Regions from separate parts of the Bradyrhizobium sp. B097 genome, predicted to be linked through region 2. Evidence: riboswitches for the same ligand, from Rfam matches in the RefSeq annotation. Region 2 holds a riboswitch; the other holds the start of a gene.
The links. A riboswitch is a leader RNA that binds a small molecule or an ion and turns the genes downstream of it on or off. The one in region 2 is predicted to bind glycine.
Positions count from the first base shown of each region.

Region 1: it holds a riboswitch for glycine, as region 2 does, so the genes downstream of both, AAFG07_RS30685 (D-amino acid dehydrogenase) here and AAFG07_RS16520 (ABC transporter substrate-binding protein) in region 2, are expected to answer to the same signal.

Region 1 covers NZ_CP152412.1:6,627,448-6,637,769, forward strand. Annotated here, with positions in the region: gene AAFG07_RS30650 (GntR family transcriptional regulator) at 1-554, opposite strand, end outside; gene AAFG07_RS30655 (isochorismatase family protein) at 804-1,793, opposite strand; gene AAFG07_RS30660 (2-hydroxymuconate tautomerase) at 1,790-1,990, opposite strand; gene AAFG07_RS30665 (resolvase) at 1,990-2,625, opposite strand; gene AAFG07_RS30670 (amidohydrolase family protein) at 2,673-4,019, opposite strand; gene AAFG07_RS30675 (dipicolinate synthase subunit DpsA) at 4,016-4,906, opposite strand; gene AAFG07_RS30680 (NAD/NADP octopine/nopaline dehydrogenase family protein) at 4,903-5,991, opposite strand; gene AAFG07_RS30685 (D-amino acid dehydrogenase) at 6,179-7,462, opposite strand; glycine riboswitch at 7,609-7,711, opposite strand; gene AAFG07_RS30690 (amidohydrolase family protein) at 7,765-9,204, opposite strand; gene AAFG07_RS30695 (Xaa-Pro peptidase family protein) at 9,322-10,322, opposite strand, start outside.
Region 2 covers NZ_CP152412.1:3,557,438-3,567,759, forward strand. Annotated here, with positions in the region: gene AAFG07_RS16515 (GMC family oxidoreductase N-terminal domain-containing protein) at 1-969, opposite strand, end outside; gene AAFG07_RS16520 (ABC transporter substrate-binding protein) at 1,119-2,690, opposite strand; glycine riboswitch at 2,992-3,109, opposite strand; glycine riboswitch at 3,113-3,222, opposite strand; gene AAFG07_RS16525 (branched-chain amino acid ABC transporter substrate-binding protein) at 3,496-4,614, opposite strand; gene AAFG07_RS16530 (ABC transporter ATP-binding protein) at 4,781-5,530, opposite strand; gene AAFG07_RS16535 (ABC transporter ATP-binding protein) at 5,527-6,360, opposite strand; gene livM (high-affinity branched-chain amino acid ABC transporter permease LivM) at 6,357-7,682, opposite strand; gene AAFG07_RS16545 (branched-chain amino acid ABC transporter permease LivH) at 7,693-8,610, opposite strand; gene AAFG07_RS16550 (hypothetical protein) at 8,990-9,748, opposite strand; gene AAFG07_RS16555 (hypothetical protein) at 9,932-10,322, shown strand, end outside.

The DNA of each region.
Region 1 (10,322 bases), 3.1 Mb from region 2:
GAAGGGATCAGCAGCGACATGTACATGGTCGGTCCGAACTGCAACCAAAGCGACTCGATCAGCAGCGTGAGCGTCTCCGATTCCCCAGCCTGGTAAAGTGTGAAATGAAACTTCTGATTGAAGGACAGGCAGTTCAGGATGTCGCGCTTGGCGATCGCCTGGAGCAATTGCTTATTGATCGACGTCAGTTCATTGACTAGGGCAGGCGTCGCCTTCTTGGCGGCGAGCTCGGCCGCCGAACCTTCCAGCAGCTCCCTTACCGAGAAAATGTCGCTGAGCTTCTCCGGGCTAAGCCGTGGCACACGCACCGAGCCTCCCTTCGTCTCCTCCAATGCATTGGCGGCGACGAGCTGGCTGAGAACTTCGCGAACAGGCATTGGGCTCGTACCGAGCCCTGCCGCCAGCTTGCGCAGGCTCATGACTTGGCCGGGAACAAAGGCCCCCACCATGAGGCCTCGGCGCATATAGTTCAGCACACGTTCGTAGATGTGACCGCGCTGCCGCTTGCGTTCCTCGGTACCGCCTTCGCCAACTTCGTTTTTTTCGGTCCGCATCTCCCCATCTCTCTTTCTTTGAAAGCACGCCGCCGGTCTGCGTCTTCGGGCATCGAGCCCGCCCCGTCCCGGGAGAAGACGTTTAGCTACTGCGTCCTTGTGATCTGATCTTGTGATCAATAGCGGATTCGGAATTGAGCGGCAACCGCACCGGTCGTAACGATTGCTTGTCGGCAAGCCTGGGTTGATTCAGGCCTGCCGGCCGGCACAAAAGACATTGGCAAAGCCTTCCGTCCGAAAGCGCGGGGATCAGGCGGTCGCCCCCGCCTGGTAAAGCTCCACCTTGGTTCCATCCGGATCGGCGATGTAGATCGTCAAGCCGTAAGGCCCATCGTGCAGCTGATCATAGTAATGCACGCCGGCCTTCTTCAACTTTGCATCGAGCGCGCGCACGTCGTTGACCTCAAAAGCGATGTGGTCGAGCTGGCGATGGTCTTTCGTCTTTCCGTTGATCAGCGCGATGCCCTGATGGAATGCTATGAAGGGCCGCCCATCCGCGAGCGGCTTGGCCGGCCTGACCGTAAATCCCAGTTGATTGGTGTAGAAGTCGACCGACTTGTCGATGTCATTGACCATGATCAACTGATGCCCGTAGTTGGTGACCCGCGGCTTCATTTGCTCGCCGATCCAGTCGATAACGTCGGACGACGGCGCAACTTCGCAGAAGTATTGCTTCCAGACCTGCTTGGCGGTCGCTTCCCAGTCTGCATTGACGCCTGACACGCAGTCGTCGACCGCGATCACGTCGAAATCGCGGAGGTAGGCTTCGCGAATGGTCGTTTCAACGCAGGCGTTGGTGGTTGCTCCGGTGACGAAGAGATGCTGTGTGCCCAGCATCTTCAGCATCATCTCCAACCGGGTTTCGTAGAATGCGCCGAAGCGGTGCTTGCGGATCACGAAGGACGGATTGAACTCGGCGAGCGGCTTCAGCTCGTCGATGATCTCCTCATCCCAACTGCCCGCGAGCGCGGACACCTGCTTGCGCCGGGCGGTATGACCGAGCAGCTTCTTCCTAGCGCGGTTTTTGTCGACGGCAAAGTGCTCCTGCATGGTCCAGATGACGGGAATGCCGGTCTCCTGGCATCGCTTGATCAGCTTTGCCAGCGGCGAGACGATCGTGGACAGCCGCTTGGTATCCACCCCGGAAATGCCCAGCGTGCCCTTTTCATGGATGAAGGCGTTCTGGAGGTCGATGACCAGCAGTGCCGACTTGCGATAATCGAGGGTCTCAAGGCTCATTTTTTGTCCTCCACCATGTCAATTCCGAGCACGCCGGCGCGGCCCCAGCTCTCCTTCGGTGTTTCATGGATCACGACATGCAAATGGTCCGGCTTGCACGCGGCCTCCTCGACCATTGCCGTGGTGATGGCCTTCACAAGTCTGCGCTTCTGCTCGACCGTACGGCCTTCCCACATTTCGACGATGACAAACGGCATTAAGTCTCTCCTCCTTTTTCGGCGGCCAGGCCGCCTGATGCCCAGGCGGGCGCGGCAAGCGAGAAGCCCGTAACCAGATCGTTGTTCGTCCGGTCGGCACCGCTGAGCAGCCATAGCGGACGGTTGGCGTAGTTGATCAGAACCTGCTCTTCCATGCATGCGCGGTGCGCTGGATGCAGCGGGTTTCGATCGAAATGGCTGGTGCCCGGCAACAGTCTGATCACGTAGATCGGATCCAACGGATCGTGCCTGTCGAGCACACTCTCGTGCACATCATTCAGACTGATGGCCTTGGGCCGTGGGTCGGCTCCACCGACACCGAGCACGACGATCGCTCCGGCGAGTGGGGTGACTGGCCAATAGCGACCTTCCTTCTTCTCGCGCAGGAAATCCGTATATTTGCGCGCTTCCGTGAACAGCTCGCTGTCCCACAGGATGATGTCCGGACCCAGGACGCTACGTGCTTCATCCACGACAGCATCGCTCTCGCAAATGCTCAAGAACGTCCACGGATCGGTGAAGCCGATGGCATGCCCCCAGGGGTTATGGAGTCCCGACAACCTCTCCTGACGGATCGCGTCCTTCCGCGCCAGGATCCCGGCGACCGCTTCGCTCACCGATAGTTGGCCGGGCATGAGCGGCTCCCGCCCCGCCAACTCCAGCCGGTGAAGGTCCGTGCCCGTCATGACGGTCGGGTCACACACCGGCCGCGACCGAAGCCGTTTTCGGCGACAGCCCCATTTTCATAGATGACCTCGCCGCGCGCGACTGTCAGCACGGGCCAGCCCTTGAGCTTCCATCCCTCGTAAATGCAGGTGCCCTTCCCGATGTGTTTGACCGTGCGCTCCTCATCGAGGTCGACGAGCACGAGGTCGGCATCGAAACCGACTTCAATATGACCCTTGCGCGGCCAGAGGCCGAAGCGGCGAGCGGGGTTGAAGGAGTTGAGCTCGACAAGCCTGCTCAATGGCAAACCGCGCTGATGGACGCCGAAGTGCAGCATCAGCGACAGCTCCCACGGGAAGCTCACCACGCCCGGGAATTCGGTCCATAGATTCTCGAGCTTCTTGGGCAGGAACGGAACGTGGTCTGTTCCAAGGCTGTAGACCGAGCCGTTCAGCATGCCCTGCCAAAGCCCCTCGAGCTCATTACGATCACGAAGCGGTGGCGAGATCTTGGCGCGCATGTCGAGGTCTTCGTCATAGCAGGTGCGGGTGAGGTAATGCGGGCAAGTCTCGACCGTGACGTGCACGCCGCGCGCCCGTGCCTCGGCGGCGAGCACCGGCCCCATGCCGACGGAGGTGTGGACCAGATGAAGCGAGCAGCCGGTCTTCTCCGCAAGAAAGATCATGCGACGAATGGTCTCCACCTCGCAGAAGGCGGGGCGGGACTCGGTATAAGCGCCAAGATCCTGACGGCCGGTGGCTGAAATCTCCTTTTTGATCCAGGAGGCGATCTGCGTGTTCTCGCAATGCACATTGATGACGCCGCCCGGGACTTTCGCGAGGATCCGCATGGCGGCATAGACCCAACCGTCGGTCGCCGGCACGATGCCGATCGGATTGTCCGGCTCGTAACCGAAATAGCACTTGAAGGATCTGACGCCGGTCTTGGCGATCACCTCGGGGATCTCAGCGATGTGTTCTTCACGCTGGATACCGAAATGAAAACCGAAATCGATTAGCGAGTTTTCTTCGCCGATCGCCTTACGCTCCTCGTAGAACGGCAGATAGGATTCCTTCAGGTTGCGAATATAGAGAAGCGCCGTCGTTACACCGCCGGAGGCCGCGGCCGCCGTCTCGGTCCGCATGTCCTCGGCGAAAGGAAACTTCACGCCGAGATGACAGTGCGGGTCGATCACCCCCGGCATCAATACCCGGCCCTCGGCGTCGATCGTGCGCTTTGCATCCGGAAGAGCGTCATCAGCTCCCGTCAATACGATTTTTCCATCCATTGCCGCAACGCCGCCGCGGAACTCTCCGTCGTGGCGCACGACCCGCGCATTCTTGATGACCAGGTCCGCTTTCATGATCTTCGCTCCAGTATTTCCTCGATCCGGCGACTGATGCCGGTCCACTGACTCCGACCGACGGTGATCGGCGCACGCGCGCCCATGCCGCGAGCCCAGAGAGCTTTCAGCCCCAGCTCGGCGGCCGCGTCCCGATCGATGGTTCCGGGAGGCGCTGCGACATCGACCAGCAGTGCATGCTTTGGCAAAAGAGCTAGTTGCTCGCGCTCGAGCAGTCGTTTCGGAACGCTGCCGATGACGATATCGGTGCTGGGCAGAATTGCCGGCAATTGTTCGAGCGTCAGCGCTTCGGCGCCCGCTGCATAGGCTGCCGCGCGCTGAACCGGGTTGCGCGCCGCGACATGAACATGGGCCCCGAGAGCGACCAGCGTCTTTGTCAGCAGCGATCCGATCGTGCCTTGCCCGACCAGGCAGACGTTGGATTTATGGATGGTGATCTGCGTATTCTCAATGATCACCCTCAGCACGCCCTCGACGATCGCCGGCCCGCGCAGCAGCATCAGGTCGACGTCCCATTCGTACTCATGCAGCGTGATACCGAGCGCTTCGGAATGAGCCTTGAGGTTGCGGTCCGCCCAACCGAGTATGATGTTTGCGGATGGCCGCATGCCGGCCAACATCTCGCGCGTTGGAATGATCTTTTCCGGGCACTTCGGTGCAAAAAGCGCGCCTTCCGCACTGATGCCCGGAATTGGAAAGAGCGCTATGTCAGCCCCCTTCAAGGCGTCGGCGGCGTCGGAAGCATGATAGACGCCCTCGATGCCCTCATCAGGCCACGGGAAACCGTACGCCCGAACGACGGCTCCAGCCCTCACGGCGCAGCGGGCGATCTCCTGTTCGCGTGCGTCGCCGGCGACTATGGCGATAACCGTGTTCTGCCAACTCATGGGGCCCTTACCTTCTCGATGAGCTGATCCCTGGACATACCGGAGATACCCATCGCTTCCGCAGTCCGCCCGCCAATCCGGAAGTCTGTTCCGACCGCGGCCTGCGCGAGGCGATAGAGCGAGGTCGCCACCGGCACATCTACCCCGGCGATCCCTGCAAATTCGATGAAGGGCAGCAGGCCATGGCCGAAATCCTCTTTGTAGTAGCGGGACTCGAGCGAGTCCGGCCCCTTGATACGGCGATTGGCCTCGCCGCCGGCAATCGCGGCGGCGTAATCGGTAACGTCGACCACATCGGCCTCGACCGTGCCGAGCAGCTTCATCTCTTCGATCAGGTTCGGCAGTTCGTGCCCGAATGCCCGGGCGACTGCCAGCCGCTCATCGTCCAGTTGCCGCATCACCCGGGCGACGCCGGGCGTCATTGCGTCGACGTAGAACGTGAAGCTGCCGCCGGTCGCTTCCACCCAAGCGGCAGCCAGCACCGCGCCAGGTGGATGCAGGATCATGTTGACGTTGGAAAGGTCGGAGGCGATCACGTCGGCTACAGGTACCACGCCCGGATACAGTTTTGCCGCGACCTCCAAGGCTTCCGCGCCTCCCTTGAGAGCCGCAGCCTTCAGTTGCTTCGCCCGACCGCTGACGGTCACAGCATCGGGGCGGTATTTGCGCGCGACATAGGTGAGCGTGGAGAATTCCGCCACCGGCGGCACTGCGCAGCCGGTGCGCGAATAGGTTTCCGCGAACTCCAGTGCCCCGCCGGTGTGACCAGGATTGAGCACGACGGGCCTGTTCGACGGCCAGCCGGCCTTGGCGAGTGCCTTGGCTATGGCCGAATGCGAGAACGTCGGAAGCGCGACCACCGCTACGTCCACCCCGGAGATGGCTGATTTGAGATCGGTCGTGATCAGGGCAGGCTTGGCGACCCCCTCGCCGAGCTTTCCGTCGAACGCAACACCGCCGAGCCTGAGATGCGGCTCGAGCGTTTCGGCCGAACGCCCCCAGAAGTGAACGGAGTGGCCCGCCTGAACCAACTCCGCGACCGAGGCCGCGCCGCCCGCCCCCGCTCCCAGTACAGCAACCTTCATTCTGGCCTCCGCAGATCCGAGCGCAAGGGCACCTCCTGAGATATATTTTGATCACAGAGTATGATCACATACGCCATTGTCAAGCTGAACGAGCGCTCGCCCACGGAGGGGTGCCCATGCATCCGCAGCAACGGACACATGGTCCGGGCGTCCGGCAACGGCGCGAAGGCCAACGCCGTGAATCCGTTCATGCCGTTTGCTCCGCGTCCAGGCGGAAATGCTCCATACGACCGGCAGTTATTTCGCCGGCGACGCATTCGGCGACCATCTCCGCCGTCGCGGCCGAAACCGTCCAACCCAGATGACCGTGGCCGGTGTTGTAGAAGACCCCGGGCATCCTGCCCTTCCCGACCCGCGGCATCATATTGGGCATCATCGGACGCAGCCCAGCCCACGGCACGACGCGATTGGTATCGACGGACGGGAACAGCGTTCGCGTCCAGTCGACCAGCGGCTTGATGCGGTCGTGGCGTATGTCGCGGTTCATGCCGTTGAGCTCTGCGGTGCCCGCCACGCGAAAGCGCGCGGCGCCCAACCGGCTGGTCACGATCTTGGCGCCGTCATCAAGCAGGCTCACCCAGGGGGCGGCCTTTTGACTCCGCTCGTCGTCGAGATGCACGGTGATCGAATAGCCCTTCACCGGATAGATATTCAGGCGATCACCGAGCATCGCAGCCAAGTTGCGACTCGCCGATCCGGCACATACGACGACGCCATCGGCCTCGATGATCTGATCGACCAGGCCCTGATCGCCGCAAGACGCCTCATACGAATGTGCGATGCGATAAACGCCGTTCCGATCGATCCGCCTCACCGTGGCGTCAAAGATGAAGCGGACACCTCGCTGCTCGCATACCTTGGCAAGTCCGTAGGTGAACTTATGGATGTCACCGGTGGAATCCGACGGGGTGTAGAAGCCGCCGAAGAAATCGCCATGCAGGGTTGGCTCGATCGACTTCACCTCCGCGGCGGTGACCGGACGACGGTCCAGGCCCCCGTCCACCAGAATCGCATTGACCTTCAATGCATGCTGGAAGCTGGCCTTGTCCCGATAGATATGCAGGATACCGCGACGTTCGTGATCGAAGTCGATGTGCTCGCGCTCAGCAATTTCGAACAGGTGCTTGCGCGCGGCAATGGCGAGCCGCACGGTCTCGATCGTATTGCTGCGATATTTTCCGATGTTGTAGACGAATTCCCCGAGCCAGGCATATTTGTGCCAGGTCGGTGCAGGATTCATCAGCAGCGGCGCATCGCGCTTCAGCATCCACTTCACTCCCTTGAAAACCGTCGACCAGCTATTCCAGACCTCGGCATTGCTCGCCGATAGCTGGCCGCCATTGGCGAACGACGTCTCCATTCCGGCATAACGCTGCCGGTCGATCACCGTGACGGAATAGCCGCGATTGAGAAGGGAATAGGCAGTGGTGACGCCGGTGATACCAGCGCCGATGACAGCGATATGGGGCATTACTCTCTCCGCGATAGAAATTGGGAGCGGACCGAAGCCCGCGGCTCATCCCCAATCTGTCGCTGTACCTGAGAGATTAGCCACGGCGGCTTGGCCGGTGCGGCGGTCCCCTTCGGTGGGCACTCGCAGTGCCACTCTCCAGATCGTTCAGCTGCATGGTCACCTTTGCCTGAGAGTTTCCTGGGGGTTGCTCCTTCGGCGCCGGCCAATACCGCCACGGCGGCGACCGGTCTCTCCCATGCAGCCTCTTGAACGCGTGAATTCTTTGGCTGCCATGCGCCTCCGCCATGGAAGGCGAGCTATCAATTCCCTCCGTCGTACAGAGTGGTGGTTGTTTCAACTTGTTCCTCATGCAGACCGGCGCGCTCGACCGCTGCCGCGGCAAGTTCGCGAGCCTTACGCCGAATCTCTGCCTCGTCGACGCCCTGCACCTTTCCATCGGCGTACAGCACCTTGCCGTCGACCCAGGTCTGGGCGATCGAAGCGGTCGACGCCGAGAACACCAGGGCTTGCAGTGGGTCGTGGAACGGCGTCCACTCCACGTGGTCGAGATCAAAGAGGATGAGATCAGCCTTCTTGCCGATCTCCAGCGAGCCGATCTCGTCGTCCCACATCAACGCCCTCGCGCCTTCGATGGTCGCCGCACGCAGGGCCTGGCGCGCCGTGAAGATATCCGGTTGCAGGCGTGCATCCTTGAACATGCCTGCGACGATCAGCATTTGCCGCATCAGATTCATGTTGCCTGCGGCCGACACCCCGTCGGTGCCGAGTCCGACTTTCACGCCCGCCTTCACCATCTCCGGATACTTTCCGATGGCGGTTGCGCCCTTGCCAAGCTTGAACGACGAACACGGGCAGAAGGCGACACTGGCGCCACGGTCGGCAAGCAGGCGGACTTCGTCGTCCGACACTGCCGCGCCATGGGCGATCACCAGGTTCTTCTGGATGCCTCCAGCCCTGTCGATGCGGGTGATCGGCCATGCGCCATACTTCTTCTCGCAGACCCTCGCCTCCTCGATCGATGTTGCAAGGTGGTAGGTCGTGCCGACGCCCAGCCTTTCGGCAAGCTTCACGGCGCCGACATGAAGTTCGAGGCTGCACGGCTCCTTGCCCTCGATGTTGACCCAGCAGCGTGCGCGGCCGTCGAGTGCACCGTTGTAGCGAATGACACAGTCCTCAAGGACCTTGAGCGCCGCTTCGGCGTTCGGGAAGAAATGATGATCGACCATTTCCTTGGTCCAGCCACGAGGAAGCTCCGGCGGAGGATTGTCGGCGGCATGCCGCCCGGTGATGCCGCGAATGCCCACCTTCTCCATCGCGCGAACGACGATTCCGGGATCGTATTGCGATCCCATATCGAGGAAGCAGGTGGTGCCACAACGCAGCATCTCCGTGACGCCGAGCAGCGCGCCCCAATATTCGTCCTCTTCAGTGATGTGAGCGTAAAACGGCTTGGCCCAGTGGAAGACCCAGGCACGGGTGTTGAGATTATCCGGAAATACCGCGCGCGACAGCGTCTCCGAAAGATGGACGTGGCTGTCGACGAAGCCGGGGCAGGCGCCGAGCATCCTGCCGTCAACCACCTTGTCGAAGCTGACGCTCTTCTGCCGCGCCGCCACTTCCCTAGCAGGGCCAATATCGGAAATGCGATCGTTCTCGATCACCAAGCTGGCATTGCGCAGGACCGTATCGTTTTTGTCGACCGTGAAAGCGAAGTTCAAGTCCTTGATCAGTGTGCGCATGCCTTCACCCAATACTTGCTTTCACGGACTGTATGCCCCGCCGTGACGACGAGCAGTTTCGGCAGCGCTCGACCGGGCGAAGCCTGTCGTCCGGTCGTTCGCGGCCAAGGACCGCCGTCAGGCGACCGCGGCCCTCTTCATAGCGCCGCCTTTCTTGGCAGTGCCAGCGGGAATCAACCGATCGGTGTCGGCGTAGTCGGACAGCAACTCGGAGCCGTTGGCGGTTACCAGCAACATATCCTTGTTCTGCATGCCGAAGCCATAGCCGGTGTCGTAGCAGAGCGGCTCGAAACCAAGCACCATGTTCTCCTCCAGTGGCGCGTCACTCCCGGGCTTGCCCAACACTGGCGTCACTCCGAGATAAGGATCCTCGTGGAGGTGCAGCCCGATGCCATGTCCGACGAACGAAATCGGCGGCAGATTGAGCTTGCTCAGCTTTGCGATGAACGCGTCGTAGATCTCGCGACAGCTCGCGCCGGGTTTCACCTTCTCCATGATCTCGTACTTGCATTCGACCAGATGCGCCCAGATCTTTTCGGCCATGGGCGGCGCCTGGCCGACCACGGCAGTGCGGCAGACCCCCGCCTGATAACCATCGATCACGGAGAAGATTTCCACGCGGCACACATCGCTGCGCTTCAAGATGCGCTGCGACGGGCCGACGTTGGGCAACACGCTGCGTTCGCCGGTCGCCACGATCATCAGCTTGAAGTGATCGGCCCCCAGGGAATACACATTGCGCGTGAGGTGCCCGGCGATGTCCATTTCCGAGTCTCCCTCATCGACCACCCCGAGCGTATCCGTTATCGCCTGATCGGCGATGCGGGAGAGCTTGCGCAGCAGCGCGATTTCCTCCGACGTCTTGATTTGACGAAGCCGCGCCAGGATCGGTTCGGCACGTTCGAACTTCGCCGCTGGCATGGCCTTGATCAGCCGAGCAAAATCACCGGCCGGCAGGTAGTCCATCTCGAGCCCGATGCGAGCCTGACCGAGACCGAGACCGGCGAGCTGATCGGCGAGCACGAGCATCGGATCGTCGCTGAACTCGGCCCAGATGCGCGTTGGCACGTCCGGTTGGCGGCGCTTGATCGTCGAGGCTTCCATATCGACGCCGAACA
Region 2 (10,322 bases):
GTCCCGATCAGTGGGCCGCAGCTCCTCACGCAGCTGGATCGTCATGCGAAACAGCGGATGGTCGAAGAAATTGCGGCCGACCGGCAGATCACGCTCGACCGCGATCCCCATGGCTCGCAGCTCGTCCGCCGGGCCAATGCCCGATCGCAGCAGGATCGCGGGGCTGTGGATGGCGCCGCCGCACAGCACGATCTCGCGCGCGGCGATCTCGCTGGTGCCCTGGCCGTCGATATGGACCCGGACGCCGGTCGCCCTGCCGTCGCGGATCAGGACCCGATCGACCAGCGCCTTGCCACGGATCTCCAGATTGGCGCGGCCACGGGCCGGCTCGAGATAGCCTTCGTTGGTTGTGATGCGACGACCGTTGCGGCTGTTGATCGGATAGCAGGCAACGCCTTCGCCATCGGGGCCGTTGACGTCGGCGCACCACGGATAGCCGCTGGCGAGCGCTGCATCGCGCAGGCCACGATCAATCGGGCCCCACGTCTCTAGCGGCGCGCGATAGACCGGCAGCGGACCGCCGCGTCCATGTCCCTTGGTGTCGCCGAATTCCTCGTCGTCCTCGATGTCAGAGAAAAATGGCATGATCTCGCGCGCGGACCAGCCGGTGCAGCCGAGCGCGGCCCATTCGTCGAAGGCATCCGCGACGCCGCGAATGGCGATCTGGCCGTTCATCATCGAGCTGCCGCCCAGCCCCTTGCCGCGCCAATAGAAGCGCGGTTCCTGCCCCGCGATGCGGCGGGTCAGGAGGTCCGGCCACTGCCACTTCTCCTGGAATTCCCGCTGGTGAATGATGGGAATCGGGTTGGGCGTCCTGATCTCCCAGGGGGCTTCATCGGCACGCCAGTCGAGGCCCGCTTCGAGCAGCAGCACCCGCCGCTTTCGATCCTCGGACAACCGGGCGGCAATGGCAGCGCCGGCGGAGCCGCCGCCGACGACGATCACATCGTACGTGGTATCAAGTGACATGGCATCAAACCTTGCTGCGTCGGAAAGTCCAAACAAAGGACATCAGATGGCATCCCGACATCTCTGATGTTTCTCGTTTCATCGCCCGCTGGAGACTTCGGCCTGTCCCGGATAGCCGCCAGCGTCGATCAGAATCATGCGGGTTGAGACTACTCGGGTTTATCGATGTTCCAGAACAGTGGCGTGGCCGGACCATCGAGCATGCCCGTCAGCTCCTTGTGCCACACGCTCGGCGCAAAGTACTGGCCCAGGGGAACGTAAGTCACCTGGTCGAGCGCACGCGCTTGAATCTCCGCTGCGATCTTCTTCTGTGCCTCGGGCGAGCCGGCGCGGGCGAAGGCATCGCGAAGGCTCTCCATTTGCAGGTCGTCCGGCCAGCCGACCCATCCGCCCTTGCGACCCCTGCTGTTCAGGGGAGCGCTGACGACGGGGTTCATGATGTCGGCAATGCCCCAGTTGGTGAAGAACATGTTCCAACCGCCATCCTTCGGCGGCTTCTGGCTTGCGAAGACCATGTTCGCTGTCTGCCAGTCCATGGACTGGACCGTCACCTGGAAGCCGGCCTGGCGCAGCAGCTGCGCCGCGACGATGGGCTGCGCCTTGAGGGTCACCACATCGGTCGGTGCCAGCATCACGACCGGCGTGCCGTCGTAACCGGATTCGGCCAGCAGCTTCTTCGCCTCGGCCATGCCGCCGCCCTTGACGAGAGAGTCCGATCCGAGATCGGAGGCGAGCGGTGTGTCGCAGCCGAAAACGGCGCCGCAAATCTTGTAGAGCTTCGGATCCCCGACCATGGCGTCGAGTATGTCCTTCTGGCTCAGCGCCATCATGGCAGCCCGGCGCACCTTGACGTTGTCGAATGGCGGATAAAGAAAATTCATCCGCCCGATGGTCTGGAAGCCGAGGCCGCTCAAAGGGCGCGACGTCAAATCCTGGTCGGCTTGCAGGATCGGCAGCATGTCGAATGACGGCCGCTCCAGGAAATCGATGTCGCCGGACTGAAGCGCGCTGGTTGCAGTCTGCACGTCGGGCATCGTGATCCATTCGACGCGATCGACCTTCACCACCTTGCCGCCCGAGGTCCAGCTTGGCGGTTCGGCGCGCGGCACATAGTCCCTGTTCTTCTCGTAGACGGCCTTCACGCCGGGCTGGAATTCCGCCGGGACGAACTTGAAAGGTCCCGAGCCGATCTGCTCGGGGATCGGCCGATCCGACGGTGTGTCGGCAAGGCGCTTCGGCATCATGAAAGGCACCAGCGTGGATGGCTTACCCAGCGACTCCAGCACCAGGCCGTAGGGTTCCCTAAGTTTCAGCACGATCGTCCTGGTGTCGGGGGCCTCAACACCGGCGGTGAAGTCCATCAGCTTCTGGCCCATGCCGTCGACGGCGGCCCAGCGCTTCAATGACGCGATGCAGTCATCCGCGGTCACCAGCGTTCCGTCATGCCACTTCAGGCCGTCGCGCAGCGTGAACGTGTAAGTCAGCTTGTCGTCGGACACCTTCCAGTCCGCCATTTGAGGCCGGATCGTGAAGCTGGAGTCCATCGCCACCAGCGTGTCGTAGACCATATAGCCGTGGTCACGCGTGATGTAGGCTGACGAAACGATCGGATCGAGCGCCCGCAGATCCGAATGCATCACTGCCCTGATCGTCTTGGCGTGAGACAGGCCGGGCCACACGAGAGCGGTGACGAGCAGCAGCCCGCGTAACGCGGTTTTCATTGACGTCGGGGTGTTTCCGGCTCGCGGGGTGGCTGACATCATTTTCCTCGGATGAACGTTGAACGGACTTCGATCGGCGCGTTGAAGAGCGCATTGGTTGAATGGAAGCCGCCCGCCGGTGCGAGATGGCTTTTGTCATGGCGTCGAGACATCCGTCGAAGGCAATCGCGCGTCCGCGTCACACGGATGGTCGTTGCGCCGGTGAGGCCGGCGCCGACGGGTGCAATGAGGGGCATGTCTTGAAGAGGCTCCCGGACGCTAGAGTCGCCCCGACGCCGGCGTAAACCGGTGGAGGCGCCCCATCTGTCTCGGTACCTGAGAGCTTGATCCGCTGGAGCCCTTTGCTCGACGCAATGGCTCGATGACGGATATCCCCTTCGGTGGACACCGCATCAAGGATACGGTGTCTCTCTCCAGATCGTCCTGACGACACGGTCCTTGTGCCTGAGAGTTTCCGGGGCAGTTGCTCCGTCGGCGCCGAACACGAAAACGATGCGCTCGCTTTCGTTTCGATCTCTCCCGCATCGTCGCGTTGGACTGTCAAAACGATATTGTGCGCTCCCAAGCCAGGCAAGACTAAACTTCAATCGGGATCTGCCCACATCATATGCGATCAATCTTGCGAGGCTCATGGCTCCGTCAACTGCGTGGTCGTGCAACTGGGAATTGGAGCTGCGGAACAGAAACGGCATTTCCGTCTGCGAGGCGTCGAGCGACGGGCCGGGCATCGCGATCCTGCCCAACAAAAAAACGCCCCGGCTGACCGGGGCGTTTCGTCTCTCTGATGGGATCAGGCGCGAGAGGCTTAGGAGCCCTTCGGATTGATCTCGGTGTAGTTGCCCTTGGCGTCCCACTTGTAGACGACGTAGTCGATCGCCTTGATGTCGCCCTTGGCGTCGAAGCCCATCTTGCCGAGCACGGTGTCCCAGTCGCCGGCCTTGATGGTGTCCATCACCTTCTTGGCGTCGGTGGTGCCGGCCTTGGCGACGGCCTGCGTCCACACCTGCATCGCGGCGTAGGTGTAGAGCGTGTAGCCTTCGGGATCGATGTTCTTGGCCTTGAACTTCTCGACGATCGCCTTCGCGGTCGGCTTGTTGCGCGGATCGGGGCCGAAGGTGAACAGCGTGCCTTCGGCGGCGGGGCCGGTGATCGAGGCGAACTCCTTGTCGTTCATGGCGTCGCCCGCCATCAGCACGGTCTGCAGGCCCTGGTCGCGCATCTGGCGCAGGATCAGGCCGGCTTCCTGATGGTAGCCGCCGACATAGACCAGATCGATATTGTCGCGCTTCAAGCGCGAGACGATCGAGTTGAAGTCCTTGTCGCCCTTGTTGTAGGACTCGAACATCTTCTCCTGGAAGCCGGCCTTGTTCAGCGCCTTCTTGGTCTCGTCCGCGAGGCCTTTGCCGTAGGTGGTCTTGTCGTTCAGGATCGCGACGTTCTTGCCCTTGAAGTTCTTCATGATGTAGTCGGCGGCGACCAGGCCCTGCTGGTCGTCACGGCCGCAGACGCGCGCCACGTTCCAGAGCTTGCGCTCGGTGAACAGCGGGTTGGTCGAGGCCGGGGTGATCTGCAGCACGTTGGCGTCGGCATACGCCTCGGAGGCCGGGATCGACGACGACGAGCAGAAATGGCCGGCCACGAACGGGATCTTCGCGGAGCCGATCTTTTCCGCGATCGAGCGCGCCTGCTTCGGATCGCAGGCATCGTCGTCGGCTTCCAGCGCGAGCTTCTTGCCGAGCACGCCGCCGGCGGCGTTGATGTCGGCGACTGCCTGCTCGGCGCCGTTCTTCATCTGCCGGCCAAAAGCGGATTCGGAGCCCGTCATCGGGCCCGCGACTGCGATGGTGATGTCTTGCGCGAACGCGCTCGCCGATAATGCGAACGACGCGCCCAGTGCCAGGCCGATCAGCTTCAGTGATTTCATGAGACGTCCCTCGTGGTCGTTGCCTCTTGCGGAAGGGCCCGGCACGCCGGGCCCCAAAACCGGCGGCATTCTCGGCTGATTTCGCGGCGAAGTCACCGGCAATTTTCAGGCAAATCGACGCTGCATCAGCCACATCCTGCTGCAACGGGCGGCGCACAGGGGTGAGCTAGCCGCGGCGGCCGCCTTCCAGATAGGCGGCGCGGATTTCCGGGCGCTGCAGCAATTCGGCGCCGGTTCCGGCCAGCGTGATCAGGCCGTTGACCATGACGTAGCCGCGATGGGCGAGCTTCAGCGCATGGTTGGCGTTCTGCTCGACGATCAGCACGGTGAGGCCGTCCTGCCGGTTCAGCGTGCGGATGGCATCGAAGATCTGCCGCGCGATCAGCGGCGCGAGGCCGAGCGAGGGCTCGTCCAGCATCAACAGGCGCGGCCGGCTCATCAGGGCGCGGCCGATCGCGAGCATCTGCTGCTCGCCGCCCGACAGCGTGCCGCCGCGTTGTGCGACGCGCTCCTTCAGCCGCGGAAACAGCGCGAACACGCGCTCCAGCCCGGCCTCGCGTTCGGTCTCGCTGCATTCGGTGGCGTCGGCGCCCATCTGCAGGTTTTCCGCGACGCTCATGCGCGGAAAGATCCGCCGGCCCTCGGGCGATTGCGCGATGCGCAGCCGCGCGATCTCGTGGGTCGACACGCCGGTGATGTCGTGGCCGTCGAATTCGATGGTGCCGGCGCGGGCGCGCGGCCGGCCGAAGATCGTCATCATCAGCGTCGACTTGCCGGCGCCATTGGCGCCGATCAGGGCGACGATCTCCCCTCGATTGATCTCGATGTCGACGCCCTTCAGCGCCTCGATCTTGCCATATGCCGCACGCACGCCGCGCACCGCGAGCAGGGGTGTGGTTGCCGCTGCCGAGCTCACGTGCCGCTCTCCATCACGGCGATCGCCTCTTCCTCGTCGGCGCCGAGATAGGCGGCGATCACCTTCGGGTCGTCGCGCACCGCTTGCGGCGTGCCTTCGGCGATCTTGACGCCGTAGTCCATGACCACGATGTGATCGGAAATCTCCATCACGACGGACATGTCATGCTCGATCAAGAGGATCGAGGTGCCCTGTTCGTTGCGGATCGACAACAAGAGCTCGTTGAGCCCGCCGCTCTCGCGTGCGTTCAGTCCGGCCGCGGGCTCGTCGAGACAGAGCAGCGCCGGCTCAGTGCACATCGCGCGCGCGATCTCGAGCCTGCGCTGGTCGCCATAGGGCAGATTGCCCGCGGCATCGTCGGCGCGGTCGAGCAGGCCGACGCGGTTGAGCCAGGTCCGCGCCAGCTCGATGGCGCGCGCTTCGGCCTCGCGCCAGGACGGCAGGCCGAGCAGGCCGAGCAGGGTCAGCCCCGAGGCGCGCATCAGCGCGTTGTGTTGGGCGACCATCAGGTTTTCCAGCGCGGTCATGCCGGGAAACAGCCGGATGTTCTGGAAGGTGCGCGCCACCTTGGCCTGCTTGGAGATGCGGAAATCGTTCAGCCGCTCGAGCTGGATGGTGCGGCCGTCGTCGTGGGCGAGGCGGATCGCGCCGCCGCTCGGCCGGTAGAAGCCGGTGATGCAGTTGAAGACGGTGGTCTTGCCGGCGCCGTTCGGCCCGATCAGCGCAGTGATTTTGCGCCGCTCGGCCGCAAAGGAGAGGTCGTTGACCGCGACGATGCCGCCGAAGCGCATCATCAGGCGGTCGACGGTGAGGATGTGGTCGCCGCTCATCCGTGGCCCTCCTTGACGAGGTCGGAGGAGATTGCCTGGTTGCGCTCCAGGAACACGGTGGGCGCGCGATGGCCGATCAGCCCGCGCGGCCGCCAGATCATCAACAGCACCATGGCGATGCCGAACACCAGCATGCGGTACTGATCGAAACCACGGAACAGCTCGAAGCCGCCGATCATGGCGAGGGCGGCAAGCGCGACGCCGAGCTGCGAGCCCATGCCGCCGAGCACGACGATCGCCAGCACCAGCGCCGATTCCTGGAAGGTGAAGGATTCCGGGCTGATGAAGCCCTGCCGCGTGGCGAAGAATGCGCCGGCCAAGCCGCCGAACATCGCACCGGTCGCGAACGCCGTCAGCTTGGTGGTCGTGGTGTTGATGCCGAGCGCGCGGCAGGCGACCTCGTCCTCGCGCAGCGCCTCCCAGGCGCGGCCGATCGGCAGCCGCCGCAGCCGGATCGTCACCCAGTTGGTGAGCAGCGCCATCGCCAGGATCAGATAGAACAGGAAGACGAGGCGGTGGGTCGGCGAGAACTCGATGCCGAGCCTGGCGGCGAGCCCGTCATCGCCCGGCGTCAGCGGAATGCCGAACATGGTCGGGCGCGGAATCCCCGAGACGCCGTTGGGGCCGCCGGTCAGGCTTTGCCAGTTGATGATGACGAGGCGGATGATCTCGCCGAAGGCGAGCGTCACGATCGCCAGATAATCGCCGCGCAGCCGCAGCACCGGGAACCCGAGCAGCACGCCCCAGAACGCCGCCAGGATGCCGGCGAGCGGCAGGCAGACCCAGAACGACAATCCGAAATTGGTCGCAAGCAGCGCGTAGGAATAGGCGCCAACCGCATAGAAGGCGACATAGCCGAGGTCGAGCAGGCCGGCGAGCCCGACCACGACGTTCAAGCCCCAACCCAACATCACATAGGTCAGGACCAGGATCGACAGGTCGAGAATGTAGCGCTGGTTGTAGAAGATGACCGGTACGAGGAACGCGAACACCAGGAGCGCGGGCGCAAGCCATCGTCCGGCGAACGAGATCGCTGATTGCACCGGCTTCGGCACGATGCTGTCCTTGTCGACCGGGCCCCACCATTGCCGCAGCAGCTCGACGATGATGCTGCCGCCGAACACCGTGCCGACGAGGGCGGCGAGGTCGCCGAACCGCGTCCAGTAGATCAGGCCGCCTTGCGGTCCGGCCTCGGTGCGCACGCCGATCATCAGCGAGAACAGCACCAGCGCGACCAATGCGCTGATCAGGGCTTTCTTGAGAATGAAGGCGCTGCCCGAGGGCTGCGCGGCGGGCGATGGGCGGGCTGAGGTCGCGCTCACGAAGTGCCTGTCAGACTTTTTCGACTTCGGGACGGCCAAGCAGGCCGGTCGGCATGAAGATCAGCACCACGATCAGGATCGAGAACGCGGCGACGTCCTTGTATTCCACCGAGAAATAGGCCGACCAGAACGTCTCGATCAGGCCGATCGCGAGCCCGCCGAGCATCGCGCCCGGCAGCGAGCCGATGCCGCCGAGCACGGCGGCGGTGAACGCCTTGATGCCGGCGACGAAGCCCATGAAGAAATCGACCAGGCCGTAATACAGCAGATACATCATGCCGGCGACGGCGGCGAGCGCGGCACCGATCACGAAGGTCATCGAGATGGTGCGGTCGACGTCGACGCCGAGCAGTGCGGCCATGGTCTGGTCCTGCTCGCAGGCGCGCATGTCGCGCCCAAGCCGGGTGCGCGACACCAGCCAGGTGAACAGCGCCAGCACCACGATGGTGGCGAGCACGACCATGATCTGGACGTTGGAGAGCTGCACGGCGAAGCCTTGCGCGCCCTCATGCAGCGTGTAGCCGCCGGTGATGATCGGCGGCACCGGCTTGACGCGCGCGCCCTGCGACACCTGCGAGAAGTTGGTCAGCACGAACGACATGCCGATCGCCGACAGCATCGGCGCCAGGCGGAATGAATGCCGCAACGGCCGGTAGGCGATGCGCTCGATGGTCCAGCCATAGAGCGCGGTGATCGCCATCGAGACCAGCAGCACGATGAGAAGGATCAGGGGGATCGCGGTGAGGCCGAGCGACACCAGCACCAGGAACGAGATCAGCGCGATGAAGCCGCCGATCATGAAGATGTCGCCATGGGCGAAGTTGATCATGCCGACGATGCCGTAGACCATCGTGTAGCCGATGGCGATCAGGCCGTAGATCGAACCGAGCACGAGGCCGTTGATCAGTTGCTGGGCGAAATAATCCATGCGCTGCCGTAACTCGAGGGGTGACGCGCCGAGGGCCCCCGGGCAGCCTGATCCGTCGCGTCGTGGTATTTTCTAACAGTGGGACCCGGGCGGCGGCAACAGCGTGGCAGCAGCAGACGAGGGCTTGTACATAACTACTTCGGCGGGTGCGGTTCCGATGTCACAGGGTCGACACCTCGTTGCCTTGCAATGATCGCGCCAGAACCCGTGTTGGCCGAGCCACGACGGCGGTCAGATGCCCGGGGAGCAGCAGGATCCGCGCCGGCAGGACCAGAAGCCCAATCCGGAGTGCTCATTCCGGGCAATTGAGCAGATGCAACAAGAGGGGCTTGCCGAATGGCGAAGCCCTTTTGTCAGCTCATTTGTTTCTGCTTTCTGTTCAGGCCAATTGATCGGCGAAGCGGCCGCGGAAGGCGTATGAACCGAAATGCGTGAGCTCGCTTCGAAGGTCCAGCAAGATTTCGCCGCCGAGGTCGATCCAGCGCCGGCAGAAGGCGTAATCTTCGGACAGATACTCGCCGGTCGTCTTGTCGATCATGCATTCGAACAGCGAGATGCGATCGAGGTCGGCGCGAACCAGGTCTCCGGTGTTCAAGTCGTTGCTCTTGTGGTTCGCCCGATATTTGAGCTCGGGATGGGCGTCGCACAGCCTGACGAGGGCGGATCGCTTCATCATCAGGAAGCCGGTTCCGGCATATCGGACCTTGGCGAAGCCATCGCCGCGAGCCGTGAGCTGGTCGCCCTCCCATGTGACGACATAGTCCAGCGAGGATGACGCGAGGTTCTTGCGCTTGGCCTCCGCAGCCCGCTGCACCTTTGCCCAATCGATGTGCTTGAGCGGGTAGGCCGCGGCCGAAACCTCGGCGTCGCAATCCAGCAGCCGGAACACGGATTCGGGTTCGAACCCGATATCGGCATCGATGAACAGCAGATGGCTGGCGCCGGATACAAGGAATTGGTGGGCCAGTTCGTTCCTGGCGCGCACGATCAGCGATTCGTTTCCTATCAGGTGGAACTGGATGTCGATGCCCCGGGCAGTGGCCACGGCCTGAAGCTTCAGGGCGGACAGCACATAGGCCATCTTCAGGTCGCCGCCGAAGCAGGGCGTCGCGACGAAAATGCGGGTTCTTTCGCTCATTTTACCCCCCTTTATCCCGGCCGGCGCAGGCGCTGGCCGGGCCCGATCGCATCGATCCGGAACCATCGCACCGCGCTTAACCTTAACAAAGGGTTTAAATTGCTGCCGGCAATCGATCGGCGTTACCTCGCAGGCTGAACCGTCGCCGATCCAAAAGGCGCCGGAGAGAAGCGGGAAGCGGCAATGTCGAGCAACTGGCGGATCAGCTCCTTCAACGGCGCGCTGCTTGCGGCCTATTTCATTCCGGTCTGGACCATCATCGCCTTTAGCATCATGGTGTCGCCGATCCACGGCCTCTATGAGCGGCCGAGCGTATCGATCGCGCTCTATGCCAGCGACTATCTGCACCTCGGCAAGATGGCGACGGTGCGGCTGGCATGGCTGCTGGCGCTGGCGCGGATCACGGTGGTGGCGTTCTTCGCGGTCTTCCTCGCGATGACGGCCTTTTCGCCGTTGCGCAAGACCAGCAGCGGCGCCGACGAGGCGCTGGCGGTGGCGCTTTGCCTCGGCAGCGTGCTGAGCTTTGCCAGCATGATGATGGCGTCCAAGGTCGGCGAGATCGAAGCGTTGCGCA